4 regions of the Streptomyces sp. NPDC029138 genome follow, and region 1 is predicted to be linked to each of the others. Evidence: riboswitches for the same ligand, from Rfam matches in the RefSeq annotation. Region 1 holds a riboswitch; each other region holds the start of a gene.

Region 1 (7,542 bases):
CCTGCGGGAGGTCACCCGGGAGCTGGACAAGCAGTGGAAGGCGGCGATCGCGGACGTCATCGCCGAGGGCGTCGCGTCCGGTGAGTTCGCGTGCGCGGACCCGGCCGGCACGGCGTTGCGACTGACCGCGCTGCTGGACGGGCTGGCGGTACAGCTGACGTCGTACCCGGGCGCGGTACCGCGAGCCCGGGCCCAGGAGTGGGTGGACGACGCCCTCGCCCGCGAACTGAGCCTGGACCGGGAGGCGTTGACCGACAGACAGCGGTGACGCCCCCGGGCTCCGGCCCTCCCGGCGACCACCCCCTCGGGACCGCGCGCTCTACCGCAACTTCCAGGCGGTGACCGCGATGAGCCCCATCCGGTTCCAGAAGCGGATCCGGCGCGACCCGCCTGCGGACCGCCGTACGCACCCCCCGTGGGCGTCCTGCCCCGAGCCGCTGGACCGCGAAGGAGGTGCGTTCGGGCCTGGGGAGCGGCGAGGGCGCCCGCGCCGGTGGTGCCGGCGCGGGCCGTGGCGGGCGGAAGCGAGCGTTCCGGGCGAGCCTAGGCCACCGAAGCGATCCGCATCTTGATGTCGTGCGGTGACAGCGTTCCCTTCGCGGTCACGTGGTCGCCGGAGGATTCGCCGCGCAGGCGGCGGCCGATCCAGGGGACGAGGTACTCGCGGGCCCACTGGACGTCGTCGCGGCGGATCTCCAGCGTGCCCCGGGGCGGCAGCGGCGGCCACGGCTGCTCCGGGTCGGCCGGGACGTCCAGGCCGAGGACCTGTCCGGCGCGCAGTGCCACGCGCGTGTGCCCCTCGGGCGAGAGGTGCAGCCGGTCGTTGTCCCAGGCCCTGCGGTCCTGCACGGACTTGAGGGACCACAGGTCGAGGACGGGGCAGCCGTACCGGTCGGCGATGGCACGGACGTGCCCGTTGTAGGTGGCGATCTTGCCGCGCAGGTGCTTGAGGACGGGGACGCCACGGGTGTCGAACCCGGTCGTCACCATGACCGTGCCGGCGGCCTCCGTCAGCCGGGCCACGGCCCGTTCGAAGCGCTCGGCCACCTCGTCGGGGTCCGTGCCCGGGCGGATGATGTCGTTCCCGCCGGCGCAGAAGGAGATCAGGTCCGGGGCCATGCCGATGGCCTGCGGCACCTGGTCGGCCACGATCTGGTCCAGCAGCTTCCCGCGCACGGCGAGGTTGGTGTACTGGAAGTCTCCCTCGGGACGCCGGTCGGCGAGCAGCACCGCGAAGCGGTCGGCCCAGCCCACGAACGCCCCGTCGGGGCCGGGGTCGCCGACGCCCTCGGTGAAGCTGTCCCCCACCGCCACGTACGACCCGATCACTGATCTGCTGTCATTCTTCGAATCGTCTGCCACGTCGGACCATGATTCACCTTCGGATGTGACCTACGCGACCGTAGGCAGGGCTTGACGAACGGTGAGATGAGCCACTCTTAAATAATTTGCAAAGCAAGGAATAGAGGCTGCCGGTACACCGAAGGCCGGACCCGGGGATCGTGGGTCCGGCCTTCGGCAGCGTGTCAGGCAGGTGGTTCGAAGGGGGCGCGGGCGTCAGCCGACGGCGACGCCGTGCGAGCGGAGGTAGGCGACCGGGTCCACGTCCGAGCCGTAGTTCGGCGTGGTGCGGATCTCGAAGTGCAGGTGCGGGCCGGTCACGTTGCCGGTGGCGCCGGACAGGCCGATCTGCTGACCCGCGGTCACGCTCTGCCCGGCCGAGACGGAGAGCCGGGAGAGGTGGCCGTACTGGGCGTAGTAGCCGTCGTTCAGCTTGATGACGACCTGGTTGCCGTACGCGCCGCCCCAGCCGGCGGAGACGACGGTGCCCGCGCCGACGGCCTTGAGCGGGGTGCCGGTCGGGACGACGAAGTCGACGCCGGTGTGGTAGCCGCTGGACCACATGCTGCCGGCGACGTGGTAGGCGGTGCCGACGGTGGCGCCGGCCACCGGGAGGGTGTAACCGGCGGACGCGGGCTGGGAAGCGGGCTTCGCCGAGGCCTGCTGGGTGGACTTCGATGCGGCGGAATCCGTGGACTTGGGGGCCGCCGACTCCGTGGTGGCCGCCGCCTTCTCGCCGAGGCTCAGCTTCAGGCCCGGGTGGATGACCGCCGGGTCGGCGCCGATGGCCTGCCGGTTGTCGTCGTAGAGCCGCTGCCAGCCGCCGCTGACGTGCTGGTCCGCGGCGATCGTCGCGAGGCAGTCGCCGCTGCGCACGGTGTAGGTGCGCACGCCCGAGTTCTGCTGCGCGGCAGTCTTCTTCACCGCGTCGGGAAGGGTCTGCGCGGCCGGTCCGGAGACGGACTGCGCGGGGGTCGCGGCGTGCGCTCCGGTGGCCCCGAGGAGGGGCAGGGCCAGGGCGGCGCCACCGGTTCCGGCGACGGCGAGGGAGCGGGAAAAACGCGGGGTCTTGGGACGTCGGTGCTTACCCTTGGCAGGCATGGCGCAATTCCTCTCCGACGCCTGCGAGGTCAGCTGTCGGGTTCGGGCTGGAGCTGCCCGGCCGTGCGCGGCACGGCTGCACCCCTAGCCTGTCGCGGAGACCGGACAGGCAGTTCTTACCTGGTGGGTCCCCCGCTCCTGCCGACGCGGGTCAAGTGTGTGGGGAGTCCGGACGGCGGCAGGATTCGGCGTTCCGCCCGGGTCGGTGGCGAACGTAAGCGAGCAGGACGCGCGGAAACAAGCAGCCGGTTCCCGTTGTTCCGGTTTCGGATGATCGGATACGGGAATTCACGGTCACCGAGCGTGAATTCCCGCCCCTTCTCCTTTTCAATTCGCCTATTCCCCAGCGGAATTACGTGGACATGGCGCGCGACGCACCGTCACCGATATGACGCTCCTCACGCTCCACCCCTCCAGGCTCCCCCATTCCGCGGCGAGTTGGAATGAAGGCGTCAATTCGGGCAGAAAAGTCAGATACGACGCAGGTGGATAACCGTCGCATCCAGGTCACCCTTGAGCCCGGTCCGCAGCCCATGGTGCAGCAGTACGGCACCTCGGTACACTTCGCCCGTTTCGCGGCATTCGTACGACGCCGCCGGGTCGAGCCCGCGCAGCCGCACCGCCGGTACCGGCTCGCCGTAGCTCTGCGCCTGCAACCAGGCGAGGACGACGGTCTCCTCCCCCCGGACGTACTGCACGGCGCTCAGACCGCCCGTCGGGGGCCGCAGCCGGTACAGCTCGCCGTGCTGCACGACCGGGCGGATCTGCTTGTACAGCTCCACCCACCGCCGGGCCTCGGCCAGCTCCTCCGCGCTCCACTCGGTCAGGTCGCCACCGACCCCGAGCACCCCCGCCATGGCACTGACGAACCGGAAGCGCAGCGAGCTGACCCGCCCGTTGAGCTGGGTGTTCGGGCTGTCGGTGACCCAGGCCGCCATCACGCGCGCGGGATGGATCTGCGTGAAGCCGTGCTGGATGGCGAGCCGGTCCAGCGGGTCGGTGTTGTCGGAGGTCCACACCTGGTCGGTGCGGCCGAGCACCCCGAGGTCGATCCGGCCGCCGCCGCCCGAGCAGGACTCGAAGGCGACTTTGGGGTGCGCGGCCCGCAGCCTGTCCAGCAGGGCGTAGAGGGCGCGGACGTGGTCCACCCACAGGCGCTGCGGGTACGGCTCCCCGGGCCAGCCGGCGTCGGTGAAGCAGCGGTTGAAGTCCCACTTCACGTAGTCGATCGGGGCGCTGGACAGCAGGGTGTCCAACTGCTCCCACAGATACTCCTGGACGTCCTCGCGCGCGAGGTTGAGAACGAGCTGATTGCGCAGTTCCGTCCGCTTCCGTCCCGGTTGGTACTGCACCCAGTCCGGGTGGGCGCGGTACAGGTCGCTGTCCGGGTTGACCATCTCGGGCTCGACCCAGATGCCGAACTGCATGCCGAGCCCGTGCACCTGGTCGGCGAGGGGCTTCAGGCCGTGCGGGAAGCGGTCGGGGTTGGGCGTCCAGTCGCCGAGGCCGGCGCGGTCGCTGGTGCGGGCGCCGAACCAGCCGTCGTCGACGACGAACAGCTCGATGCCGATCTCGGCGGCCCGGCGGGCGAGCGTGAGCTGCTGCTCCTCGGAGATGTCGAAGAAGGTGGCCTCCCACGAGTTGAACAGCACGGGCCGGTCCCGCTCGGCGTCCGGGATGACGTACGCCCGCTGGTAGGCGTGCCAGGCGCGGCTCGCGCCGCCGAAGCCGCCGTCGGTCCACAGCCCCGCGAAGACCGGGGTGGTGTACGACTCCCCGGGCGCGAGGAGCAGCAGGCCCGAGTCGTCGTAGCCGGCGCCGCCGGTGATCTGCACGCGCGCGTCCGGGAGCTGGGCGACCGCGATGCGCCAGGAGCCGGACCAGCCGAGCGCGCAGCCGTAGACCTCGCCGCGCTCCTCGGTGGCGTCGGTGTCGAGGGCGACCCAGGGCAGGTGCTGGTGGCCGGTGTGGCCGCGGCGGCTGCCGATGACCTTCTCACCGAAGGTGAGGGGGGCGGTGGCGAGCCGGGACTCGGCGGCCCAGCGACCGTGCAGCTGGGACAGCCGCCAGCCCTCGCGGTCGGGCAGGGTCCAGGTGGCCGCGTCGGCCCTCAGCAGCTCCACGCGCGCGTGGCCGCCGTTCTCGACGGTGACCCAGCGCTCGACGACGTCCCCGCGCATGCGGTAGTGCAGGGTGATCACCACGCCGTCGTCGTCGAAGCGCAGCCGCAGCTCGTCGTCCTCCGTGGTGTCGTACGACACGAAGCGCCACTCGGTGCCGCGCCGCTCCTCGGTGCGCACGGACAGGGCGGGGCGGACGAAGCGGGGGCCGCCCTCGACGGGGTACTCCTCCCGGCCGTCGAGCGGGGACTCGAAGGGCCAGTAGCCGGGCAGCGGGCTCACCGCGAGGGCCTCGGCGTCGGCGAGGGCGATCCGTGGCCCCCAGTGCAGGTGGAGCAGCTCGTCCGCGCCGGTCAGATGCAGGGCGTAGCTGCTGCCGGGGCCCGACAGGAGCCAGGTACGACCGTCTTCGGCGATGTCCAGCATCGAGACCTCACAGGTGCCAACAGATCCGCTCAAGTGCCAACATCATCAGGGGCCGCGGACCCCTCTGACAATGCCTGTGGACAACTCATTGCCCGAGGAAATCGATGCCGTATGGTCGACGGAGCGCCTGCCGACGAGCCGCGACGGCGGGAACCGACCGGGAGGAGCCCCCGTGACGCAGCAGGTCCCGTCGACCGAGCCGGAGCTGGCCGGAGTGCGCAATTTCCGTGACGTGGGCGGGCTGCCGACCACGGACGGGCGGCGGGTGCGGTACGGCGTGCTGTTCCGCAGCGGGCACCTGGCGCACGCGACGGAGGAGGACGCGGCCTTCCTCGCCTCCCTGGGCCTGCACACGGTCTTCGACTTCCGCAACGCGGCCGACCAGAAGCTGGAGGGCCCGGATGTCGAGCTGCCCGGCGTGCGGAATGTGAACCTGCCGCTGAGCGATCCGGCGGACGGCGCCGAGTTCTGGCAGATGGTCCGCGACGGCGACCTCGACCAGCTGCGCGCGATCCTGGACGACGGCAAGGGCGCGGCCCGGATGATCGCCTCCTACCGGAAGATCGTCAGGGAGCGCACCGCCGAGCACGCGCGCGTGCTGCACGCGCTCGCCGACGACAGCGTGCCCGCGCTGATGCACTGCGCGGCCGGCAAGGACCGCGCGGGCATCTCCATAGCGGTCACGCTCCTCGCTCTCGGGGTGGAGCGGGACGCGATCGTCGCCGACTACCTGGAGTCGGGTGCCAAGCACCGCCGCTACAAGGTCCGCCGCAGCGGCAGCGCGGACACCGCGTACACCCCCGAGGTGATGGAGCTGCTCAACCCGCTCTTCGACGCCCGCGCCGAGTACCTGGAGGCGGCCTTCGCGAGCATCGAGGAGACCTGGGGCGACGTCGACACCTACCTGACCGAGGGCCTGGGCCTCTCCTCCGACACCCGCGAGCGGCTGCGCGCACGCCTGCTGGACTGACGGGCCCGCTCAGGGAGCCCAGGGCAGGCGTATCGCCTCGATCTCGGTGTCGCGCAGCAGGGCCTCGACGAGCGGGGCGGGGCCCGCCACCTTGGTGGCCCACAGGTCGTAGTCGGTGCACAGGACCCATGTGCGGTCCTCGGCCCAGAGGTTGGACGGGCTGAAGTCGACCTCGGGGTTGTCGTACAGCAGCCGCGCGTCACCGAGCCGGCCGGACCGGACGTGCGGGTGCTCGAAGTCGGGGTGCCGCAGCATGAGCGGGTTGTAGTAGGCCAGACAGCGGGTGTCCGGGCCGGCCGGGCTGTGCTCGGTGAGGATCTCGGTCAGCCGGTTCCAGGTCTCGCGGTCCAGGCTGCCCTCGGTGGGCGGCGCGATCCGCAGCGGCCAGCTGCCCCCCTTCCGTGCCGAGGGGAGGCAGCGGTACGAGGGCAGCAGCCCTTCGGGCACCAGCGGATCGCCGGTCCGCGCGGCGAGGTCCGCCCAGCGCAGCCGCCGCCAGCCGGGACCGGGATGCCCGGCCCGGCCCAGACCGCCGCCGGTCGCCGTCCCCACGCCGGCGAGGTCGATCCCGCCGACGATCTCCCGTTCGGCCCCGCCCTCCGCCGCGCGGGCACGGTGGTACTCGTCGTACGTCACGTCGGCCGGAAGCCGCTCGTGCTCGTACAGGGCGTTGAGCACCCAGGCCGCGTCCGGCAGCGGCGGGGGCATGAACCCGGTGACGCCGTCACCGGCCTGCTCCCGCAGCCAGTCGGCCGTCCGGGGCGAGGCGACGGGCCAGCGGGCGGTGACCAGGTCGGATGTCTCGGGCATCCGCTCATCCTGTCACGCGGCCCGCGGCGTCAGCCCTTGCCGCCCAGCGCGAACAGCAGGTAGAGGAACGCGGCCAGGACATGCCCGAGGGCGATGTAGATGATCAGCCGAATCCACAGGGCACGGGGGAACTTCTCCTCGAAGTTGCTCATGGCAGCTCTCCGGTCAGCGGGCCCAGGCACAGCGTGGCCGTGGGGCTCTGCAACAGCGTGTGGACGAACAGCAGTTCCACGCCGTCGTGGTCCTCGGCGGCGAGGCGGTGCGGGGTGAGCGAGTCGAAGTGCGCGCTGTCACCGGGCCCGAGCAGATGGATGGTGTCGCCGAGGCGCAGGCGCAGACGCCCCTTGAGGACGTAGAGCCACTCCTCGCCGGGGTGGACGCGCACGATGTCGCCCTGCGAGCCGTACGGCACCCGCACCCGCAGGGCCTGCATGCCGCGGCCGGGCGCCCCGGCCTGGACGTACGTCCACCCGCCCGCGCGGGTCGGCTCCATGTCGGCGGCCCGCACGATCGCGTCCCGGTCGGCGACCGTCTCACCGAGGAGTTCGGAGACGGTCGTACCGTAGATACGGGCGAGCGCGAGGAGCATCGGCAGCGACGGGTGACGCTGCCCGGTCTCCAGCCGGGACAGGTGGGCCGGGGAGAGCCCGGCGGCGCGGGCCGCGGCCTCCAGCGTGAGGCCGGCGCGCCGGCGCAGGGCACGCAGCTGCGGTGCGACGGCGGGAAGGCCGTCGTCCGGAGCGGAGCCCGCCGCCGGCGCGGCGTCTGAGGCGT
Region 2 (7,542 bases), on a different contig from region 1:
TCTTGATCTCGATGACCAGGCGCAGGCCGTGCTCGCGGTCGGTGAGGTCCTTGACGTCGGCGATGCCCTGGACCTTCTTCGCGTTGACCAGGTCCTTGATCTTCGCGATGACCTTCTCGGGGCCGACCGTGAACGGCAGCTCGGTGACCACCAGGCCCTTGCGGCGGGCGGTGACGGGCTCGACCGAGACCGTCGCGCGCATCTTGAAGGTGCCGCGACCGGTCGCGTACGCGTCCCGGATGCCGTCCAGGCCGACGATCCGGCCGCCGGTGGGCAGGTCCGGGCCCGGGACGTGCTTCATCAGCGCGTCCAGGTCCGCGTTCGGGTTCCGGATCAGGTGGCGGGCGGCGGCGATGACCTCGCGCAGGTTGTGCGGCGGCATGTTCGTCGCCATGCCGACCGCGATGCCCGAGGAGCCGTTGACCAGCAGGTTCGGGAAGGCGGCGGGCAGCGCCACCGGCTCCTGCTCCTGGCCGTCGTAGTTCGGCGCGAAGTCGACCGTGTCCTCGTCGATCGACTCGGTCATCAGGCCGGTCGCCTCGGCCATCCGGCACTCGGTGTACCGCATGGCGGCCGGCGGGTCGTCGTTGCCCAGCGAGCCGAAGTTGCCGTGGCCGTCGACCAGCGGCACGCGCATGGAGAAGGGCTGCGCCATGCGCACCAGGGCGTCGTAGATCGACGCGTCGCCGTGCGGGTGCAGCTTGCCCATGACCTCGCCGACGACACGCGCGCACTTCACATAGCCGCGCTCGGGGCGCAGGCCCATCTCGTTCATCTGGTACACGATCCGGCGGTGCACCGGCTTGAGGCCGTCACGGGCGTCCGGCAGGGCGCGCGAGTAGATGACCGAGTACGCGTACTCCAGGTAGGAGCCACGCATCTCGTCCACGACGTCGATGTCGAGGATCCTCTCCTCGAACGAATCGTCGGGCGGCGGGGTCTTCGTGCTGCGGCGGGCCATCGCTGCCGGCTCCTTGCTGAAAGGATGGACGGAACTGACGCCGACCATTGTGGACCGAGGTACTGACAACCCGTGCCACGACCCGGTTCCGGAGGACCTGCGGGGAGCCGGGCCGGGTCCTGGGCGGGGCACGGAATCCGCTGTGGGCGTACGTCCCGCGGGAACTTCGCCGAGGCCCCGCACGCTTTGCATACAGTGGCAGGAACGGCAGGAAAACCGCGGTTTCCATCAACCGCCTCCGCTCGCGAAGGGACGTACATGCCCATGGGTCACACGACCACAGCCGAGGCAGGCTCCGGGGGCCTGACAGCGACCGAGCACCGCCTGGCCAACGGTCTGCGCGTGGTGCTCTCCGAGGACCACCTGACCCCGGTGGCGGCGGTCTGCCTCTGGTACGACGTCGGCTCGCGCCACGAAGTCAAGGGGCGTACCGGCCTGGCTCACCTTTTCGAGCACCTGATGTTCCAGGGCTCCGCGCAGGTCAAGGGCAACGGCCACTTCGAGCTGGTGCAGGGCGCCGGCGGCTCGCTGAACGGCACCACCAGCTTCGAGCGGACCAACTACTTCGAGACCATGCCCGCCCACCAGCTGGAGCTGGCGCTCTGGCTGGAGGCCGACCGCATGGGCTCGCTGCTGGCCGCTCTGGACGACGAGTCCATGGAGAACCAGCGGGACGTCGTCAAGAACGAGCGCCGCCAGCGCTACGACAACGTGCCGTACGGCACCGCCTTCGAGAAGCTGACCGGGCTCTCCTACCCCGAGGGCCACCCCTACCATCACACGCCGATCGGCTCGATGGCGGACCTGGACGCGGCCACCCTGGAGGACGCCCGCCAGTTCTTCCGCACCTACTACGCGCCGAACAACGCGGTGCTCTCCGTGGTCGGCGACATCGATCCCCAGCAGACCCTCGCCTGGATCGAGAAGTACTTCGGCTCCATCGCGTCCCACGACGGCAAGCCCGCCCCCCGTGACGGCACCCTGCCGGACGTCATCGGCGAGCAGCTGCGCGAGGTCGTCGTGGAGGAGGTCCCGGCGCGTGCCCTGATGGCCGCCTACCGGCTCCCGCACGACGGCACGCGCGCGTGCGACGCGGCCGACCTCGCCCTGACCATCCTGGGCGGCGGCGAGTCCTCCCGCCTGTACAACCGGCTGGTGCGCCGGGACCGTACGGCCGTCACGGCCGGCTTCGGCCTGCTGCGCCTGGCCGGGGCGCCCTCCATGGGCTGGCTGGACGTGAAGACCTCCGGTGACGTCGAGGTGCCGGTCATCGAGACCGCCATCGACGAGGAGCTGGCCCGGTTCGCCGCGGAGGGCCCCACGCCCGAGGAGATGGAGCGCGCCCAGGCGCAGCTGGAGCGCGAGTGGCTGGACCGGCTCGGCACGGTCGCCGGCCGCGCCGACGAACTGTGCCGGTACGCGGTCCTGTTCGGCGACCCGCAGCTCGCCCTGACCGCCGTCAAGCGCGTCCTGGAGGTGACCCCGGAGGAGGTCCGGGAGGTCGCCAAGGCCCGCCTGCGGCCCGACAACCGCGCGGTCCTCGTCTACGAGCCGAAGTCCCCGGAGGCCGCCCCGGACGCCGAGATCCCCGAGGACCCGGAGCAGGAAGCGACCGTAGAGGCGGGCCGCGACGAGACCGAGAACGAGGAGACGGCCAAGTGACCCAGCTCGCCACCATGGACTTCCACCCCCAGCCGCAGCCCGGCGAGGCCAGGCCCTGGGCGTTCCCGGCGCCCGAGCGCACCGCGCTCGACAACGGCCTGACCGTGCTGCGCTGCCACCGCCCGGGCCAGCAGGTCGTCGCCGTCGAGGTGCTGCTGGACGCGCCGCTGGACGCCGAGCCGGCCGGCCTGGACGGCGTCGCCACGATCATGGCGCGGGCCTTCTCCGAGGGCACCGACAAGCACTCCGCCGAGGAGTTCGCCGCCGAGCTGGAGCGCGCGGGCGCCACCCTGGACGCGCACGCCGACCACCCCGGCGTCCGGCTCAGCCTGGAGGTCCCGGCCTCCCGCCTGGCCAAGGGCCTCGGCCTGCTCTCCGACGCCCTGCGCGCGCCCGCCTTCGCCGCGAGCGAGGTCGAGCGGCTGGTCCGCAACCGCCTGGACGAGATCCCGCACGAGCTGGCCAACCCCTCCCGCCGGGCCGCCAAGGAACTCTCCAAGGAGCTGTTCCCGGCGACCGCGCGCATGTCCCGCCCGCGCCAGGGCACCGAGGAGACGGTCGAGAAGATCGACGAGGCGGCCGTACGCGCCTTCTACGACCGTCATGTGCGGCCCGCCACGGCCACCATGGTCGTCGTCGGCGACCTGACCGGCGCCGACCTGGACGCGCTGCTGGGCGACACCCTGGGCGCGTGGACCGGCACCCCGGGCGAGCCCCGGCCGGTGCCGCCGGTGACCGCCGACGACACCGGGCGCGTGGTCATCGTGGACCGGCCCGGCGCGGTCCAGACGCAGCTGCTCATCGGCCGGATCGGTCCGGACCGGCACGACCGGGTGTGGCCCGCCCAGGTGCTCGGCACGTACTGCCTCGGCGGCACCCTCACCTCCCGCCTGGACCGCGTGCTGCGCGAGGAGAAGGGCTACACCTACGGCGTGCGCGCCTTCGGGCAGGTCCTGCGGTCCGCGCCGGACGGCACGGGCGCGGCGATGCTCGCCATCAGCGGCTCCGTGGACACCCCGAACACCGGCCCGGCGCTGGACGACCTGTGGAAGGTGCTGCGCACCGTCGCGGCGGACGGCCTGACCGACGCCGAGCGTGACGTCGCCGTGCAGAACCTCGTCGGTGTGGCGCCGCTGAAGTACGAGACCGCGGCGGCCGTCGCGAGCACGCTCGCCGACCAGGTCGAGCAGCACCTGCCCGACGACTTCCAGGCGACGCTGTACCAGCAGCTGGCGGCCACGGGCACGGTGGAGGCCACCGCGGCCGTCGTGAACGCCTTCCCGGTGAACCGCCTGGTGACCGTCCTCGTCGGCGACGCGTCGCAGATCAAGGCGCCGGTGGAGGCGCTGGGCATCGGTGAAGTGACCGTGGTGGCGGCCGAGTAGACGCGACTGCGGTGGCGGCCGGGTGACGGCACGCGCGCGTGGGGCCCTGGCGACCTATGGGTCGTCAGGGCCCCGCTGTTCCACTCCGCCCCCCAGATGCCCGTTTTGAGGCGGAGGTTGCCTGTCTGCCCTGTGGGATGCGCTACAAAAACCGGGACACGTTTGAGGATTGACAGCGCGCCACCGTAGCGTCGTCCGGGCTGTTCGTCAGGCAGTGCGCCGCACCCGCGGCACCGGACAGTCATCGCCGAGTCCCCGTACGGCGCGAGCCAGGGGAGCCGGGGACCCACGTCCCTGGGGTGAATCGGGCGCCCGCGCGGCTGCGAGGGGGCCCGTAGGAGACCTTCCTGCTCCGAACCCGTCAGCTAACCCGGTAGGCGAGAGGGAAGGAAAGGACCAGCCACTTCATGGCGTTCATGTGCGCCACCGGTAAGCACCGCAAGCCCGGCCGGGTGAAGCGGACCACCGTTCAGGCGGCCGGCGTCGCGGCCCTCACCACCACCGGTGTGATCGGCACCCTCGCAGCCTCCCCGGCGCTCGCCGCCGAGAACTCCACGGAGCAGACCGGCCTCACCCCGGTCGTCGCCGTGTCCGAGGACGTCGCCGACGAGATCGACGCTCAGGCCGCCGCGCAGCAGCAGGCCGCCGAGCAGAAGGCTGCCGAGGAGGCCGCGGCGAAGGCGGCGGCCGAGCGGGCCCAGGAGATCCGCGCCGCCAAGGCCCGGGCCGCCCGTGAGGCCGAGCGCAAGCGGCTGAACGCCTTCGTCGCCCCGATCGCGCACTCGTACGTGTCGACCGCCTACCAGGCCAGCAGCTCCCTGTGGTCCTCCGGTTCGCACACCGGCATCGACTTCCACGCGGCCAGCGGCACGGCCGTCCACGCGGTGGGCTCCGGCACGGTCGTCTCCACGGGCTGGGGCGGCGCGTACGGCAACCAGGTCGTGATCCGCATGGCCGACGGCATGTACACCCAGTACGGGCACCTGTCGTCCATCGGAGTCACGGTGGGCCAGAAGGTCGTCCCGGGCCAGCAGATCGGCCTGTCCGGCGCCACCGGCAACGTCACCGGCCCGCACCTCCACTTCGAGGCGCGCACGACCCCCGAGTACGGCTCGGACATCGACCCCGTCGCCTACCTCCGCAAGCACGGCGTGAACGTCTGACACCGACCGCACGGCTGTCCGAGGCCCCGGCTCACCGAGCCGGGGCTTTCGCCGTTTTTCACGGTGTCCGCCGGATCCGCTGTCCAAAAAATAGCCATGGATTAGGGCCCGCCGTCGGAAATTCCGGCTCATTGGAATAGAGTCACGGAACACACGTCCATCGTCGACGTTTCACGGGGATTAAGGCGGAGGTCGGACATGCGTATTCCGGCGCACTCGGTGTGCACGGCCATCCGGGACGACATCGTCGCGGGTGTCTACGAGCGCGGCAGCCGCCTCACCGAGGAAGTCCTGGCCCGCCGCTACGGCGTCTCACGCGTCCCCGTCCGCGAGGCCCTGCGCACCCTGGAGGCCGAGGGCTTCGTGGTGACGCGCCGGCACGCGGGCGCGTGCGTGGCCGAACCGACCGAGCAGGAGGCCGCCGACCTGCTGGAGATGCGGACGCTGCTGGAGCCGCTGGGCGCCGCCCGGGCCGCGCAGCGGCGCACCGAGGCCCATCTGAAGGTGCTGCGCGGTCTGGTCCGGCTGGGCCAGGAGCGGGCCCGCAGGGGCGGCATCGAGGACCTGCGCTCGCTGGGCGGCTGGTTCCACGAGACGCTGGCCCAGGCCTCCGGCAGCACCTCACTGACCTCGATGCTCACCCAGCTGCGGCACAAGATCGCCTGGATGTACGTGGTGGAGGCGCCGCTCAGCCCGATGGAGTCCTGGACGGAGCACGGCGCGATCGTGGACGCGGTGGCGCGCGGGGACGGGGAGCGCGCGCGGGCGCTCACGGCGCTGCACGCCGAGCGAGCGACGGGTGCGCACCGGCTGCGCTTTTCCCCCGCCGCGGAGCGTGTGAGGAGTTCGCAACACCCCGTAAACATGTCGGGCCCGCGGCATTAACAAGCGCACCGTATACAAAGAAGAGTAATTTCCGGGCGGGGTATTTCCTGCTGCCCGAATTCATCGCGCCGTATTCGCGAGAGTTCGCCGGGAGTCGGCGGGCGGTAAATCGACGGCACATCGGGCCGAGCGTGCGCGCATACGGCGAAGCCGCGCCGCCCCGAAAGGCGAACGCGGCTCCGGCGCTCTGCGCGGTGGTCGCTCAGACGGTCTCGGGCAGCTCTTCCAGGCCCTCGGAGACCAGCTTGGCCAGACGGTCCAGGGCGGCGTCGGCGCCCTCGGCGTCGGAGGCGAGGACGATCTCCTCGCCACCCTGGGCACCCAGGCCCAGGACGGCCAGCATGGAGGCCGCGTTGACGGGGTTGCCCCCGGCCTTGGCGATCGTCACCGGGACGCCTGCGGCCGTGGCGGCTCGGACGAAGATGGAGGCGGGGCGGGCGTGGAGGCCCTCGGCCCAGCCGACGTTGACGCGGCGCTCAGCCATGTGTTGCTGCCCTTCGGTGTTCAGGTTGTCTAGACCAGTTTCCCATACCGTGAAGCGTGTCCGGAGCGGACCTTCGTCCCCTCCGGTGTGGCGCCGGACCGCGGCCTCGGTCCGGCTTGTCGTCCTCCACAGACTGCCTCGCGCCGTTGTCGGACGCGAGCCGTACTCTGGGGCCCATGCAGACCTCGGCGGACCGGCAGGACCGGCACCAGTACCCCGCCCACTGGGAGGCGGACGTGGTGCTGCGCGACGGTGGCACCGCGCGCATCAGGCCCATCACCGTTGATGACGCCGACCGCCTGGTCAGTTTCTACGAGCAGGTCTCGGACGAGTCGAAGTACTACCGCTTCTTCGCGCCGTACCCACGGCTCTCCGCCAAGGACGTCCACCGCTTCACGCACCACGACTTTGTGGACCGGGTGGGACTCGCGGCCACCATCGGCGGCGAGTTCATCGCCACCGTACGCTATGACCGCATCGGCACCGACGGTATGCCCGCGTCCGCGCCCGCCGACGAGGCCGAGGTCGCCTTCCTGGTGCAGGACGCCCACCAGGGCCGCGGGGTCGCCTCCGCCCTGCTGGAGCACATCGCGGCCGTCGCGCGCGAGCGGGGCATCCGCCGTTTCGCCGCCGAGGTGCTGCCCGCCAACAACAAGATGATCAAGGTGTTCACGGACGCGGGCTACACCCAGAAACGCAGCTTCGAGGACGGCGTGGTCCGCCTGGAGTTCGACCTCGAACCCACCGACCGCTCCCTCGCCGTGCAGCGCGCGCGGGAACAGCGCGCCGAGGCCCGTTCCGTACGGCGGCTCCTCGCGCCCGGCTCCGTCGCGGTGGTCGGCGTCGGCCGCGCCCCCGGCGGGGTGGGCCGCGGCGTCCTCGGCAACCTCCGCGACGCCGGCTACCCCGGCCGTCTGTACGCCGTGAACAAGGCCTTCCCGCAGGACCTCAAGGAGGTCGACGGGGTGCCCGCGCACCGCTCGGTGCGGGAGATCGACGGGC
Region 3 (7,542 bases), on a different contig from region 1:
GGAACAGGCCGTTGTTGGTGATCTGCGAGATGAACGCCGGGCCCTCGCCGCCGCCTCCGCCCGCCGGTCCGCCGCCCCGCGTCTCGATCCTCACGGCGATCCCGACCAGCACCGGCACCGCGGCCAGCACCCCGAGCAGGGCGAGCGTGCGCCAGCGGCGGACAGTGGTGACCAGCTCGCTGCGCAACAGCCCGAGGGTCCACAGGGGGTTCGGCCGGCGCCCGGCGCCCGCCGGGAGCACATCAGCCCGCGACATCGAAGCCCTCCCCGGTCAGCGCCACGAACGCGTCCTCCAGCGAGGCCCGTTCGACGGTGAGGCCCCGGACCCGGACGCCCGCCGTGACCAGGGCCTCGGTCACCTCGGCGAGATCCCGCGCGGGCGGTTCGCCGGTGACCCGGTCGCCGTCGGCCGTCACGTCCCCGACCCCGAGTTCCTTCAGGACGCGCGCCGCCTCGGCCGGGTCCGGGGTGGTCACCACCAGCCGGCCGCGCGCCCCGGCGGCCAGGTCGGCCACCGCGCCCTGGGTGACGAGCCGGCCCTGTGCCATGACCGCCGCATGGGTGCACACCTGCTCGATCTCGTCGAGGAGGTGGGAGGAGAGGAAGACGGTCGTGCCGTCGGCGGCCAACTCCCTGATCAGGGTGCGGATCTCACGCATGCCCTGCGGGTCGAGGCCGTTGGTGGGCTCGTCCAGGACGAGGAGCCTGCGCGGCTGGAGCAGCGCGGCGGCCAGCCCCAGACGCTGTTTCATACCGAGCGAGTACGCCTTCGCCTTCTTGCCGGCGGCGGCCGCGAGGCCGACCCGGTCCAGCGCGGCGGCGACGCGGGCGCGCCGGGTGCGCGGGTCGGCGGTCGGGTCGGCGGCGTCGTAGCGCAGCAGGTTGTCCCGGCCGGAGAGGAAGCCGTACAGGGCGGGGCCCTCGATGAGGGCGCCGACCTGCGGAAGGACCGTACGGGCCGCCCGCGGCATGGGCCGGCCGAGCACCCTGGCCGTGCCCGCGGTCGGCTCGATCAGGCCCATCAGCATGCGGATGGTGGTGGTCTTGCCGGAGCCGTTCGGGCCGAGGAAGCCGAAGACGCTGCCCGCCGGGACGGTCAGGTCGAGACCGTCCACGGCGAGCTGCCCGCCGCGGTAGCGCTTGCTGAGGCCGCGCGTGGCGATCACACTCGCCGTCGCGTCGCCCGGGTCCGGCTGCGTGGCGGACGGTTCGTCCATCGGCTTCCCCTCGATTCGTCGTGCCCCGGAGGGTCAACGCCCGGTCACTCCGCGTAGTTCCCGGTGGAGATCACTTCCCCGTGTCGGCCGCCTTCACCAGGGCCTCCTTGGTCACCGCGCCGGCGTACACCTTGCCGTCGTCGGTGATCAGGGCGTTGACCAGGCGCGTGGAGAAGACCGTACCCTTGCCGAACTTCCCGGAGACCGGGTCGCCGAGCGAGCCGAGGAAGCCGCCGAGGTCACCGCCCTGGGAGCCGGTCGGCAGGCCGCCCTTGGCGCCGGTGTCGAAGGTGGCGACGGACGTCCAGCCCTTGCCCAGCACATTCAGCCCGTCCATGCCATCCAGGCCCCCGGCGAACTCCTCGCCGTGCTTCGGGGCGTGCTCCCGGTCCCCGGCCGCGTCCTTCTCCTCGGTGACCTTCGCGCCCTTGGGCGGCGTGAAGTCGAACGTGGAGGCGGCCGGCCGGGCGAAGGAGACCTGGGTGAAGCCCGCGTCGATCACGGCGGCGCCGCCGCTCCTCGGGGTCAGCGTGAACTTCAGCGGCATGCCGGTCTTCGCGTCCACGGCGATGCTGATCGCGCCGACCGTGGTGCCGGACTGCTTGGGCCGGATCAGCAGCTTGTACGCGTCGCGCCCGGCGACCTGGGCGGTGCCGTCGACGGTGACGGACGTGGTGTCGTCCACCGACTTCAGGGCCTCGTCGGCGAAGTCCTTGGGCGTGGCGGGCGGCTCGGCCTCGCGGTCCTTGCCGGGGCCGGCCGCGGTGGAGTGGTGGACCTCGTTGCTCTTGCTGTCGTAGCCCCAGACGTCCTTGCCGTCGTGGATCAGGCTGTACTCGGCGCCGCTCTCCAGCAGCGACAGCTTCTGCCGGTCCGGGCCGTCCGCGGCGACGCGCAGGGTGTGCGTGCCGGAGACCAGCTCGGTGAGCTTGGCCTGCGGGTCGGCGGAGGAACCGTCGCCGGAGCCGTCCCGGCCCGCGCCGGACATCAGGCCGTTCTCCAGGCCGCCGAGGTCGGGCAGGCCGAGGTCGGTGCTGATCTTCACCGTGCCGGACAGCTGCTGCACGTCCGACTTGGCGATCTTCTCGATGAGCTGCTGTGCGCTGATCTTCGGCAGGTCGGGGTCACCGGAGTCGGCGAGCGCCGGGACCAGCCCGATCGTGGCCGCCGCCACCCCCACCACCGCGACCGGCACGGCGTACCGGGCGGCCTTGCGCCGGCCCGAGCGCGGGTGCTCGTCCCGCGCCGCGCCCACTGCGTCGTCGGATTCGTACGGTGCCATGTGTGCCTTACCTCCGTCGTCGGCGGCGGCTGTCCTCACGCTGGTCCGCTGGTCCACCCTGAGCCGCCATTCTCACCCGAATCGGTGAGGAGTGGTGATTTCCGTGGTGTCCATCTGACCAAATCGGCCGTGAACAAGCGTCAGACCTCGGAGCCAACTCCGTCTACACCTGCGGTATGACACCCGGCGGCGGTTTCTCCACCCGACCCGTAGGGGTCGTACCGGGGGCCGGCACCCGTACGGGTGAGCGGCCGGGTCAGCCGGCGCGGTGCACGACCGCGTCGCACAGCTCGAGCAGCGCCGCCTTCGCATCGCACTCGCGCAGCGGGGCGAGCGCGGACCGCGCCTCCTCCGCGTACCGCACGGTGTCCCGGCGGGCCTGCTCCAGCGCGGGGTGCGCGCGCAGCGCGGCCAGCGCCTCGGCGTGCCGGGCGTCGTCGCTGAGGTCGGAGTCCAGCAGCTCGCACAGCGCGACGTCCTCGGCCAGCCCCAGCCGGGCGGCCCGCTCGCGCAGCCGCAGTACCGGCAGGGTCGGGATGCCCTCGCGCAGGTCGGTGCCCGGGGTCTTGCCGGACTCGTGAGAGTCGGAGGCGATGTCCAGGACGTCGTCCGCGAGCTGGAAGGCGACCCCGAGCCGTTCGCCGTACTGGGTGAGCACGTCGACGACCGTCTCGTCGGCGCCGGACATCATCGCGCCGAACCGGCACGACACCGCCACCAGGGAGCCCGTCTTGCCGGCGAGCACGTCCAGATAGTGCTCGACCGGGTCTCGGCCGTCCGAGGGACCCGCGGTCTCCAGGATCTGGCCGGTGACGAGCCGTTCGAACGCCAGGGCCTGCACCCGGACCGCCTCGGGGCCGAGGTCGGCGAGGATCTGGGAGGCTCGGGCGAAGAGGAAGTCGCCGGTGAGGACCGCGACCGAGTTGCCCCAGCGCGTGTTGGCGCTGTCCACGCCGCGCCGTACGGCCGCCTCGTCCATGACGTCGTCGTGGTACAGCGTGGCCAGATGGGTCAGCTCCACGACCACGGCCGACGGCACCACGCCCGGCGTGTAGGGGTCGCCGAACTGGGCGGCGAGCATCACGAGGAGTGGCCGGAACCGCTTCCCGCCCGCCCGCACGAGGTGCTGCGCGGCCTCCGTGATGAACGGGACCTCGCTCTTGGTGGCTTCGAGCAAGCCTTCCTCGACAGCCGCCAATCCGGCCTGGACATCGGCTTCCAGAGCCTGGTCCCGCACGCTCAGCCCGAACGGCCCGACGACGGTCACGAGGGGTCTCCTGTCTGCTGGTGTCTGCTGGCGATTACACGGTTTGTCGATAGGTCGCTGCCATCACTCAAGTCAGCGTATCCGGTCCTGTTTCGATCACCGATAGCGCCCACCGGTCCAGCCCGGGCGATATCGGATCATGATCGACATGGTTTTGATCACATGATGTGAGCGGACATTTCTCCATATAAGAGTAATCCGGACACTGTGCCCTCACCTCGACAACGACGCGCACCCCATGCCGGGTTCCACCATCACTCCGACTTCAGGCGTGAATCCCCCTAATCCCCCATGTCCGATTTAAATCTGTTTGCTATTTCGTGAGTTGGGTCACGCGCCCGGCGGACCCGCCCCCTCGACCGAACCTGCTCGATACCTTGCGCCGTCGGCGAGTTGAGGATTGGCAACCGCAAAGGATCAAGCACCTCATACGCCGTCGATCAAGGTCAAATCGCACGTTCTATGAATCCGGCACTTGTTCCCGACATGTGCTCTCGCATACGTTCCGGGCCGTCGGGCGGACGCCGAATCCTGCCGCCGCCCGTATACCCATCCACGAACTCATTCGTACGGCAGGAGCGGGGGACCCAGGTAAGCCGCTGGTCCGGACGGCACACGCCGCGCCGGGACGGCTAGGGGTGAAGCCATGCCTCCGTCAGGGGCACGGCCGGGCACCTCCCCGCCCGAACCCGACAGCTCACCTCGCAGGCGCCGGAGAGGAACGCCCCCATGTCTGCTGTCGCTCAGCCCCGCCGTACCCGGAACAGCCGCGTTGTCCGCGCCCTCACCGCCGTCGGCACCGGCGCCGCCGTCCTCGCCCTGCCGCTCATCGGCGCGACCAGCGCCTCCGCGGCCCCCAGCACCACCGCGACGGCCGCCACCACCCCGGCCGGCTACCCGAACAACCTCGACGGCTGGATCCGCGAGTCGCTCGCGATCATGGCCGAGAAGCGCATCCCGGGCACCTACAACGGCATCTACCGCAACATCATCCGCGAGTCCTCGGGCAACCCGAAGGCCATCAACCTCTGGGACTCCAACGCCGCCAAGGGCATCCCGTCCAAGGGCCTGCTCCAGGTCATCGACCCGACGTTCAACGCGTACCACGTGGCCGGAACGTCCTTCGACATCTACGACCCGGTCGCCAACATCACCGCCGCCTGCAACTACGCGGCCGCCCGCTACGGGTCGATCGACAACGTGTTCGGCGCGTACTGACCGGCACCGGCGGCCCGGCCGGACGCTACTGATATTCCGGTCAGTCGGTCGGGAAGAGTCTTTCGAGGACGACGGCGACGCCGTCGTCCTCGTTCGACAAGGTGACCTCGTCGGCCACCGCCTTGAGTTCGGGATGCGCGTCGGCCATGGCGACACCGCGCCCGGCCCAGTCGAACATCGGGATGTCGTTGGGCATGTCGCCGAAGGCGAGGGCCTCTTCGGCGGCGATCCCGAGCCGTTCGGCGGCCAGCGCCAGCCCGGTCGCCTTCGTGACCCCGCTCGGCTGGAGCTCCACCGTGCCCGGCCCCGACATGGTGACCGTCGCCAGCGAGCCCACCGCGGCCCGGGCCACGGCCGCCAACTCGTCGTCGGACAGGGTGGCGTGCCGCAGCAGCACCTTGCTGATGGGCGCGCACCACAGGTCGTCCCGCCGGCCGACCCGCACCGCGGGCAGCGTCGGGTGGGGCATCCGGTAGCCGGGCTCGATGAGCGTGAGCCCCTCCACGCCGTCCTGGTCGACCGCCGCGTACACCTGCCCCACCTCCGCCTCGATCTTGCCGAGCGCCGTGTCGGCCAGTTCCCGGTCCAGCCGCACCGACCACAGCAGACGGTCGGTCCCGGCGTCGTAGACCTGCGCCCCCTGCCCGCATACCGCGAGCCCCGCGCAGCCGAGGTCCGCGAGCAGCGGCCGTACCCGCGGGGCCGGGCGGCCCGTCACCACCAGGTGCCGGGCGCCGGCCCGCGCCACCCGCGCGAGCGCGGCGAGCGACCGGTCGGAGACGGTGTCGTCGCCGCGCAGCAGCGTCCCGTCCAGGTCAGTGGCGATCAGTGCATATGCCGGGGTGGGTGCCATGATCAGAGAATACGGACAGGGCGCACCGCCGACTCACCCGCCGTTCCCCGCACTTACGTGCCGTCCCGCCCCAACCGCCCGCCATGGACCAGGCGATGGGCGCTGCTCACCGGTGGGCCACGGCCAGGTGCTCCATCAGGCACGGCGAAGCGAACTCCCGGAGGATCACGCCGGGCTCCTCGCCCCAGCCGCGGGCCAGGCTGAGCAGTCCCTCACGGGTGCCGATCCGCGTGGTGCCGTTCACGGCGGGCCGGTTGCGCCTGGTGAGGCACTGCCCAAGACGCGCAGCTCGGCCGTAACGTGTGGCCCGACCACATGGAACGCATCGCCATGCATGGCCCGGATGAGAGTGAGGCAGCACCCCATGCCCCCCTTCGACGTCCCCGAGGGCGACCCCTTCGGTCCGCACAACCTCCCCTATGGCGTGTTCTCGCCCTCCGGCAGCACGGAGCGGAGGATCGGCGTCCGGCTCGGGAACCACGTCCTCGACGCGGGCGCCGCGGCCGCCGCGCTCGGCTCGCCCCACCAGCCGCTGCTCGCCCGAGCCACCCTCAACCCGCTGCTGGCAGCCGGCCGCGCCACCTGGTCGGACGTACGACGCACCGTCACCTCCTGGGTCACGGACCCGGCGAACCGCGCGACCGTCGAGCCGCTCTTCCACCCCCTGTCCGAGGTGACCCTGCACCTGCCCTTCGAGGTCGCGGACTACGTCGACTTCTACGCCTCGGAGAACCACGCCCGGAACGTCGGTCAGATCTTCCGCCCGGACGCCGAGGACTCCCTCACCCCCAACTGGAAGCACCTGCCGATCGGTTACCACGGCCGCTCCGGCACCGTGGTCGTCTCCGGCACGGACGTCGTACGGCCGTCCGGGCAGCGCAAGGCCCCCGCCGACCCCGCGCCCGTCTTCGGTCCCTCCATCCGGCTCGACATCGAGGCCGAGGTCGGCTTCGTCGTGGGCGTGCCGTCGCGGCTCGGCACCCCGGTCGCGCTCGGCGACTTCCGGGAGCACGTCTTCGGGCTGTGCCTGCTGAACGACTGGTCCGCACGCGACATCCAGGCCTGGGAGTACGTCCCTCTCGGCCCGTTCCTCGGCAAGTCCTTCGCCACCTCGGTGTCGGCGTGGATCACCCCGCTGGAGGCGCTGGACCACGCGCGTGTGGCGCCTCCGGAGCGCACGCATCCGCTGCTGCCCTACCTGGACGACTCGGCGCCCGGCACCGAGCCCGGCGGCTACGACCTCCGCATCTCCGTCGCGGTCAACGGCCACGTCGTCTCCGAACCACCCTTCTCCACGATGTACTGGACCGCCGCCCAGCAGCTCGCCCACATGACCGTGAACGGCGCCTCGCTGCGCACGGGCGACCTGTACGGCTCCGGCACGGTGAGCGGCCCCGCCGAACGCCAGCGCGGCTCCCTGCTGGAACTGACCTGGAACGGCCGCGACCCCCTCGAACTCCCCGACGGCAAGCGGACCTTCCTGGAGGACGGCGACGTGGTCACCCTGTCGGCATGGGCCCCGGGCGCGGACGGCCGCCGGGTGGGACTGGGCGAGGTCAGCGGGCGGGTGGTGTCGGGCTGACGTTGCGGGGTGCCGGGGTGAGGGTGTCGGGCGGGGTTGCCGGGTGGGTCGGGTGGCTCGCGCGGCGGGGCGGTCGGGCGCGGCGGGGCGGTCGGGCGCGGCAGGGGTCGCGGGCCTGCCTGC
Region 4 (7,542 bases), on a different contig from region 1:
CGACGCCGGGATGGTCCGGACGACAGGGCCTAGCACTAGCCCGCCGTCAGCTCGGTCAGTTCGGCCAGCGGCAGGGTGTGCTGGGTCTGGAGCACCTTCGCGCGCAGGTAGCGGACGTTGTGGGCCGTGGGGAAGACACCGGTCGGCACCCGGTCCCGTACCGCGATTCCGAGCGAGCGCAGCTGTTCGGCCTTGTCGGGGTTGTTGGAGAGCAGGTCCAGCTCGGTGATGCCGAGGGCGCCGAGCATCTGGGCGGCGGCCGTGTAGTCGCGGGCGTCCTCCGGCAGGCCGAGGGCGGCGTTCGCCGCGTAGGTGTCGAGACCCTCGTCCTGGAGGGCGTACGCGTCGAGCTTGTTGTAGAGGCCGATGCCCCGGCCCTCCTGGCGGAGGTAGAGCAGGACGCCGCCGCGGCCGGCGATGCGCTCGACCGCCTCGCGCAGCTGGGGTCCGCAGTCGCAGCGGGCCGAGCCGAAGACGTCCCCGGTCAGGCACTCGGAGTGCAGGCGCACCAGCGGGACCGGGCCGGGGTCGCCGAGGACGACGGCGAGGTGTTCCCGGCCGTCGGTGAGGCCGTGGAAGGTGACGAGTTCGGCGTCGGCGCGGTAGCCGTCGGCGAAGCGCAGCGGTACCCGGACGCGGGCACGCGGGGTGGCGGCGGGGATGTCGGGCATGCGGTCCTCCGGGACAGTTGCTTCAGATTTGAAGCAGCGGTTCGCATGGACCCTACCCCTGCTTAAAACTTAAAGCAATTGCGCCGGGCCCGGCCGGTTCACGAGGAAGCGGGCGGCGACGAGCAGGACGAACGGCGCCGCCAGGGCACGTCGTCGGTCCCGGACTCGGTGTCCTCGCCCTGGAGCCCGCGCGCGATCCCGGTGCAGATCTCCTCCAGCTGCCCCACCTGCTCCGGGGTGAGCCGGTCGAACAGGGTGCTGCGGACCGTCTCGACATGCCCGGGTGCCGTACGCTCCAGGACGGCCGTCCCCTCGTCCGTCAGCACCGCGAGCGAGCTGCGCTTGTCCCAGCGGCAGTTCTCCCGGCGCACCAGGCCGTCCCGCTCCAGCCGGGTCACCACGTACGTCAACCGGCTGCGGGTGATCTTCAGCGTCTCGGCGAGATCGGTCATGCGCAGCCGCCGGTCGGGGGCCTCGGAGAGGTTGGCCAGCACCGAGTAGAACAGGTGCGGCATGCCACCCTCCTGCTGGAGCTGCCGGTCGATCGCGTCCTCCAGGAGGCGGGAGGCGGCGATGTAGGCGCGCCAGGCGCGCTGCTCCTCGGGGGTGAGCCAGCGGGTCGTCATGCGGCCAGTGTAAGTTTGTTTAAAAGTTGAACCAAGCCCGTCCGCCTCCGGAAGAGAGAGCGCCGATGCCCCTGCCGTACGTGCTGCTGTCCGCCGCCGTCTCCCTCGACGGCTACCTGGACGACACTGGCCCCGAGCGCCTGCTGCTCTCCAGCCCGGCCGACTTCGACCGGGTCGACGCGGTACGGGCCTCGGTCGACGCGATCCTCATCGGCGCCGGCACGATCCGCGCCGACAACCCCCGCCTGCTCGTCAACTCCGCCGAGCGGCGTGCGGCCCGGGTGGTGGAGGGCAAGCCGGAGTACCCGCTGAAGGTCACGGTCACCGCCACCGGCGACCTCGACCCGGACGCCAACTTCTGGCACACCGGGGGCGACAAGATCGTCTACACCACCGACCAGGGCGCCGAGCGGGCCGCCCGCCTCCTCGGGTACACCGCCGACGTCGTCCCGCTCGGCCCCGCCCTGGACTGGCGGGTCCTGCTGGAGCATCTGCACGACGTGCGCGGCGTCGGCCGCCTGATGGTCGAGGGCGGCGGCACGGTCCACACGCAGCTGCTGCACCAGGGCCTCGCCGACGAACTCCAGCTGGTTCTCGCCCCGCTGTTCGTCGGCGACCCCACGGCGCCCCGCCTGTTCGGGCCGGGGGCCTACCAGCCCGGACGGCTGCGCCTGCTCGACACCCGCCGGATCGAGGACGTCGTCCTCATGCGGTACGTGCCGACGGCCCCCGGCACCGGGGCGGTCGCCACCGCCGCCGACCGCCACTGGCTGCGGACCGCCTGTGAGCTGGCGGCGCTGTGTCCGCCGTCGGAGACGGCGTTCAGCGTGGGTGCGGTGGTCGTCGCCGACGACGGTACGGAGCTGGCCCGGGGCCATTCACGGGAGGGCACCGATCCTGTTGTTCACGCGGAGGAGGCGGCGCTCGCGAAGATCGATCCCGGCGATGCGCGGGTGGCCGGTGCCACGGTGTACAGCAGCCTGGAGCCTTGTGCCCGGCGTGCGTCCCGTCCGGCTCCCTGTGCCGAGCTGATTCTTCGGGCTGGGGTGCGGAGGGTCGTCACCGCGTGGCGTGAACCCGACACCTTTGTCCACGCGGCCGACGGGACGGGGGTTCTCGTAGCCGGAGGTGCGCGGGTTGTCGTGCTTCCTGAGCTGGAGGAGCTTGCCAAGGCGCCGAACGTTCACTTGCTGTGAGCGCCTGCCCGGTCTGCCAGGGCTGGGCCGGAAAACACTCAGGGCCCGGAATCCGTTGGATTCCGGGCCCTGAGCCTTCAGTAGCGGGGACAGGATTTGAACCTGCGACCTCTGGGTTATGAGCCCAGCGAGCTACCGAGCTGCTCCACCCCGCGTCGTTGTGACTCCAGTGTACGCCATGCGCGGGACCGCTCGCGCACCCCTTTCGGTCCACACCGGTCGCCGCCGGCCCCGGGGCCCGGAAACCTGGAGGTACGTCGGACAAGCGGGAGACACGCGGTGCGCCCTGGAAAGGTGGAGGAGAGCCCGTACGCCAGGGCGGGCGGCCGGCTCCCCGGCGACCCGGTGCCCGACCCGGGCCTCGGCGGCGAGCGGGCGCCGCTGCGCGCCCGGCGCCGCCCGAGCCCCCGGGCCCTGGCCCGCGCCCTGCCGGCCCTCCTCATCGTCTGTGGTGTCCTGTACGGCCTGCTGGCCCCGGACGACTTCACCGCCGTCCCGTTCTTCACCGCGGCCCCGCTGGTCGCCGCGCCCCTGTCGTCCCTGCGCACCACCGTCCTGACCGGCCTCGCCTCCCTCGCCGCCGCCTACGCCGTGCACACCGACGCCGGGGTCCATCCGGCCGTCGGCACTCTCACCGACGTGGTCACCGTGGCCACGGTCGCCCTGCTGGCCGTCGCCATCAACCGGGTGGTCCGCCGGGGCGACCGGCGGCTCGCCTCCGCGCGGGAGATCGCGGAGGCCGCCCAGCGGGCCGTCCTGCCGGAGCCGGACGAACGGATCGGGGGCTACGAGATCGCCGCCTGCTACGAGGCGGCACGGCAGGACGCGTTCATCGGCGGCGACCTGTACGCGGTGCAGGACAGCCCGTACGGCGTCCGGCTGGTCGTCGGGGACGTGCGCGGCAAGGGCATGGGCGCGGTCGCCGCCGTGGCCGTGGTGATCGGCGCGTTCCGGGAGGCGGCCGAGCAGGAGGCCACGCTGGAGGCGGTCGCCGAGCGGCTGGAGCGAGCCCTGGCCCGCGAGGGCACCCGGCGCGACGGGATCGACGCCTTCGAGGGGTTCACCACCGCCGTCCTCGCCGAACTCCCGCACGACGACGGCGTCGTACGGATCGTCAACCGAGGTCATCCGCCACCACTGCTGCTGCACGCCGACGGCACCGTGCGCGCCCTGGTCCCCGGCGAGCCCGCGCTGCCGCTCGGCATGGGCGACCTGGGCCTGTGGCCGGACCGGGCCACCGAGACCGGCTTCCCGAGCGGTGCCACCCTGCTGCTCTACACCGACGGCCTGTCCGAGGCCCGGGACACCCACGGCCGGTTCTACGACCCCGAACGGCGGCTCGCCGGGCGCACCTTCGCCGGCCCGGCCGCGCTGGTCGGACGGCTCGCGCAGGAGGTGCGCCGGCACTCCGGCGGCATGACCGACGACATGGCGCTGATCGCCGTACGCCGGCCCTGAACGTCACCGAAGGTGACCGGACGAGCGCCGTGCGCATAACATCTGAGTCACCATCAAAACCGAAAGTGACTGCTGAACGGGACCGCCGCTCGGTCAACTCGCCCTTTTTGGCGGGGTAGTGGGTGATAACTTCACCGGTAAAGACGTGAATGATCAAGCCGAACGGCTTGGAAAGTGACTGGCAGGTCTATTAACGTTCGATAACGCAGCGCGGTCGTCACAGCCGTCACAAGAGGCGGCTCCGTGCGCACGCGCCGAATCCCGCAAGGGAGCCGGGGAACCACCACCCTGGGGTGAATCACGCGGATGCCGCCGTGGACTCACGGAGTCCACGACCGGTATACGCGCGTAGGAGACCTTCCTGCTCCGAACCCGTCAGCTAACCCGGTAGGCGAAAGGAAGGAAAGGAGCACGCCCGCGTGGCGTCCAACCGGCCTGTCCCAGAAGCCCCGTTCATACCGGCACAGCGCGAGCCCGAGACCTTCGGGTACGGCGCCTACCACGCCGAGGAGGGCCCCTGGGAGGAGTGGAACCCCACCGAGGAGTCCGTCGCCCCGGTCCGTGGCCGGCACCGCGTGGCCAAGCAGCGCGGCGGCTTCGCGCGCAGCTCCACCGTCCTCGGCGTCGGCGTCATGGCCGCGGTCGGAGCGGGCGGCATGGCCAGCGCCAACACCGGCAAGCCGCCGGTCTCCATCTCCCTGCCGGACCTGCCCTCCGTCGGCTCCCTCTTCGACGACGACTCCGCCGACCCCCAGCCGGCCGAGGCCGCCACGACCACGCTGAGCAGCGTCGGCGTGACCACGGACGCCGCCGAGGACACCGCCGACGCGGGCGAGGCGCTGCGCACCCGGATCATGGCCCAGGCCGAGCAGCAGCAGGGCCAGGCCGAGAGCAAGGCCACCGCCGCCGCACTCGCCGCCGCCGAGAAGCAGAGCGCCGCCGCCGCAGCCCAGGCCGAGAAGGAGGCCGCCGCCAAGGCCGCCGCGGCCAAGGAGAAGGCGGAGGCCGCCGCCGAGAAGAAGGCCGAGGAGGAGCGGCTGGCCCGGCTGGCCAAGCAGTACACGCTGCCGACCTCGGCGTACACGATCACCTCGACCTTCGGCCAGGCCGGCGGAATGTGGTCCTCCGGCTACCACACCGGTCTCGACTTCGCCGCCCCCACCGGCACCCTGATCAAGGCCGTGCACAGCGGCACGATCACCGAGGCGGGCTGGGCCGGCTCCTACGGCTACCGCACGATCCTCACCCTGGACGACGGCACCGAGCTGTGGTTCTGCCACCAGTCCTCGATCAGCGTCTCCGTCGGCCAGAAGGTCACCACCGGCGAGGTCATCGGCCGCGTCGGCGCCACCGGCAACGTCACCGGCCCGCACCTGCACCTGGAGGTCCACCCCGGCGGCCAGGCCACCGGCATCGACCCGATGGCGTGGCTGCGCGACAAGGGCCTCACTCCCTGAGGCCCGTTCAGCGCGGGTGAAGTTGGCGGGAACTCGGCGTCGGCGGCGGGATGTGATCACCCACCGCCGGCGTTGACTTGACGTATGACGTCACTTCGCAAACTCGGCTCCTCCGATCTCGAGGTCTTCCCGCTCTCCCTCGGCGGCAACGTCTTCGGCTGGACCGCCGACGAGCAGACCTCCTTCGCCGTCCTCGACGCCTACACCGCCGCGGGCGGCAACTTCATCGACACCGCCGACTCCTACTCCGCCTGGATCGAGGGCAACCAGGGCGGCGAGTCGGAGACGATCATCGGCAAGTGGGTCAAGGCCCGCGGCAACCGCTCCGATGTCGTCATCGCCACCAAGGTGAGCCAGCACCCGGAGTACCAGGGCCTGTCCGCCGCCACCATCAAGGCCGCCGCCGACGCCTCCCTGCGCCGCCTGGACACCGACCACATCGACCTCTACTACACCCACTTCGACAAGCCCGAGGTGCCGGTCGAGGAGATCATCGGCGCACTGGACGAGCTGGTGAAGGCCGGCAAGGTCCGGCACATCGCCGCCTCCAACATCAGCCCCGAGCGCCTGCGGGCCTCCCTCGACTTCTCCGACCGCGAGGGTCTCGCCCGTTACGTCGCCCTCCAGCCGCACTACAACCTGGTCTCCCGGGACACCTACGAGGGCCCGCTCCAGGATCTCGTCGCCCGCGAGGGCCTGTCCGCCGTCCCGTACTTCTCCCTCGCCTCGGGCTTCCTCACCGGCAAGTACCGGCCCGGCACGACCGTCGACAGCGCCCGCGCCGGCGCGGCCCAGAAGCACGCGGACTCCGAGCGCGGCCAGAAGGTCCTCGCGGCCCTGGACGAGATCGCCGCGGCCCACGAGGCCCCGGTCGCCACGGTCGCCCTGGCCTGGCTCGCCGCCCAGCCGACGGTCACGGCCCCGATCGCCTCGGCCAGGACGGTGGAGCAGCTTCCGGCGCTGCTGGGGGTGGCGGAGCTGAAGCTGACGCAGGCCGAGGTGGCGCAGCTGACGGAGGCATCCGCTTAGCCCGTCCCAGCGCGACGGCACGGCCCGGCGGTGCCGAACCCACGTCAGCCCCTGCGCCAGGACCTAGGTGCGATACGGGTTGTACGCGGGATACGGCACCGCCTGATACCCGTACGGCGCCGCCGCCCCCCGGTACACCGGCGCCGGAACGGACGCCCTGCTCGCGTACTCCAGCGCGGGCCGGGCCACATGCCTCCGCTTCCACAGCTCGTCCAGCAGCTCCCGCTCCCGGACGACGAAGTCGGCCCCGGCCTTCCCCTTCCGCCCCCGGTGCCGCAGGAACGCCAGCGAGGTGGCGTACGCCTCGTACCGGGCCACCTCCCGCGCCGCCGCGCGCCCGTAGTGGTGCCGGGCGTAGTCCCGGGCCATGCGGCGCGCCCGCATCGATCCGAGCGCGAACGGCTCGGCCGGCCCCAGCCACCCGGCCAGCACATACGTCGGCAGCTCCGCCCGCACGGTCCGCAGCTCCCGCTGCCGGGTCCAGATCGCGAGCCAGGTCACCAGTCCGAACGCGGGCACCATGAAGGCTCCGTAGACGGCGAAGAAGCCGTACTCGCCGAAGGTGGACGAGCCGTTCCAGAAGGCGTGCATGCCCATCGCGAGCAGCAGCCCGCCGAGCGGCAGCAGCACCCGCCGGGCATGCTGCCGCTCGGCGGACAGCGCGGCGATGCCGAAGCCGATGCCGGTGAGGACGGTGAACAGGGGGTGCGCGAACGGGGACATCACGATGCGCACGAAGAAGGTGGCGGCGGTGACGGAGGCGATGCCGCGGTCGCCGGTGAGCTGGTCGGTCCCGAAGGCCGTACCCAGGTAGAGGATGTTCTCGGTGAACGCGAACCCGGTGGCGGTGACGCCCGCTATCACCACCCCGTCCACGATCCCGGTGAAGTCACGCCTGCGGAAGAGGAAGACCAGCAGGACGGCGGCGGCCTTCGCGGACTCCTCCACGATCGGGGCTATCACCGTGGCGCCCAGGGTGTCGGCGCCGGCCGGGTCCGCGGTCGAGGTGGCGATCCACCGGGTCGCGAAGCTGTTGGCCACGATGGCTATCAGCGCCGCCGCGCAGGCCCCCCAGGCGAAGGCGAAGACCAGGTTCCGCCAGGGG

What was found. Region 1 has a riboswitch for cyclic di-AMP ahead of ACZ4WH_RS27065 (M23 family metallopeptidase). Riboswitches for the same ligand answer to the same signal wherever they lie in the genome.
Region 2: it holds a riboswitch for cyclic di-AMP, as region 1 does, so the genes downstream of both, ACZ4WH_RS17930 (M23 family metallopeptidase) here and ACZ4WH_RS27065 (M23 family metallopeptidase) in region 1, are expected to answer to the same signal.
Region 3: it holds a riboswitch for cyclic di-AMP, as region 1 does, so the genes downstream of both, ACZ4WH_RS00435 (transglycosylase SLT domain-containing protein) here and ACZ4WH_RS27065 (M23 family metallopeptidase) in region 1, are expected to answer to the same signal.
Region 4: it holds a riboswitch for cyclic di-AMP, as region 1 does, so the genes downstream of both, ACZ4WH_RS23325 (M23 family metallopeptidase) here and ACZ4WH_RS27065 (M23 family metallopeptidase) in region 1, are expected to answer to the same signal.

What each region holds. Positions count from the first base shown of each region.
Region 1 is NZ_JBVHWM010000039.1:75,251-82,792, reverse strand. It holds gene ACZ4WH_RS27075 (TetR/AcrR family transcriptional regulator) at 1-268, shown strand, start outside; gene ACZ4WH_RS27070 (SGNH/GDSL hydrolase family protein) at 544-1,329, opposite strand; gene ACZ4WH_RS27065 (M23 family metallopeptidase) at 1,558-2,442, opposite strand; cyclic di-AMP (ydaO/yuaA leader) riboswitch at 2,446-2,610, opposite strand; gene ACZ4WH_RS27060 (alpha-galactosidase) at 2,913-4,988, opposite strand; gene ACZ4WH_RS27055 (tyrosine-protein phosphatase) at 5,161-5,958, shown strand; gene ACZ4WH_RS27050 (hypothetical protein) at 5,968-6,768, opposite strand; gene ACZ4WH_RS27045 (DUF6126 family protein) at 6,798-6,920, opposite strand; gene ACZ4WH_RS27040 (helix-turn-helix domain-containing protein) at 6,917-7,542, opposite strand, start outside.
Region 2 is NZ_JBVHWM010000019.1:60,675-68,216, reverse strand. It holds gene ACZ4WH_RS17945 (DNA gyrase/topoisomerase IV subunit A) at 1-961, opposite strand, end outside; gene ACZ4WH_RS17940 (M16 family metallopeptidase) at 1,220-2,623, shown strand; gene ACZ4WH_RS17935 (M16 family metallopeptidase) at 2,620-4,008, shown strand; cyclic di-AMP (ydaO/yuaA leader) riboswitch at 4,244-4,403, shown strand; gene ACZ4WH_RS17930 (M23 family metallopeptidase) at 4,416-5,171, shown strand; gene ACZ4WH_RS17925 (GntR family transcriptional regulator) at 5,370-6,056, shown strand; gene ACZ4WH_RS17920 (HPr family phosphocarrier protein) at 6,259-6,540, opposite strand; gene ACZ4WH_RS17915 (bifunctional acetate--CoA ligase family protein/GNAT family N-acetyltransferase) at 6,717-7,542, shown strand, end outside.
Region 3 is NZ_JBVHWM010000001.1:80,020-87,561, reverse strand. It holds gene ACZ4WH_RS00455 (ABC transporter permease) at 1-256, opposite strand, end outside; gene ACZ4WH_RS00450 (ABC transporter ATP-binding protein) at 243-1,217, opposite strand; gene ACZ4WH_RS00445 (LolA family protein) at 1,288-2,499, opposite strand; gene ACZ4WH_RS00440 (polyprenyl synthetase family protein) at 2,756-3,766, opposite strand; cyclic di-AMP (ydaO/yuaA leader) riboswitch at 4,311-4,490, shown strand; gene ACZ4WH_RS00435 (transglycosylase SLT domain-containing protein) at 4,496-4,984, shown strand; gene ACZ4WH_RS00430 (HAD family hydrolase) at 5,025-5,837, opposite strand; gene ACZ4WH_RS00425 (hypothetical protein) at 5,944-6,081, opposite strand; gene fahA (fumarylacetoacetase) at 6,202-7,419, shown strand.
Region 4 is NZ_JBVHWM010000030.1:73,262-80,803, forward strand. It holds gene ACZ4WH_RS23295 (DHA2 family efflux MFS transporter permease subunit) at 1-33, shown strand, start outside; gene ACZ4WH_RS23300 (GTP cyclohydrolase II) at 36-671, opposite strand; gene ACZ4WH_RS23305 (MarR family winged helix-turn-helix transcriptional regulator) at 770-1,297, opposite strand; gene ACZ4WH_RS23310 (dihydrofolate reductase family protein) at 1,363-2,493, shown strand; tRNA gene ACZ4WH_RS23315 (tRNA-Met) at 2,575-2,648, opposite strand; gene ACZ4WH_RS23320 (PP2C family protein-serine/threonine phosphatase) at 2,773-3,951, shown strand; cyclic di-AMP (ydaO/yuaA leader) riboswitch at 4,194-4,360, shown strand; gene ACZ4WH_RS23325 (M23 family metallopeptidase) at 4,371-5,408, shown strand; gene ACZ4WH_RS23330 (aldo/keto reductase) at 5,493-6,437, shown strand; gene ACZ4WH_RS23335 (PrsW family intramembrane metalloprotease) at 6,501-7,542, opposite strand, start outside.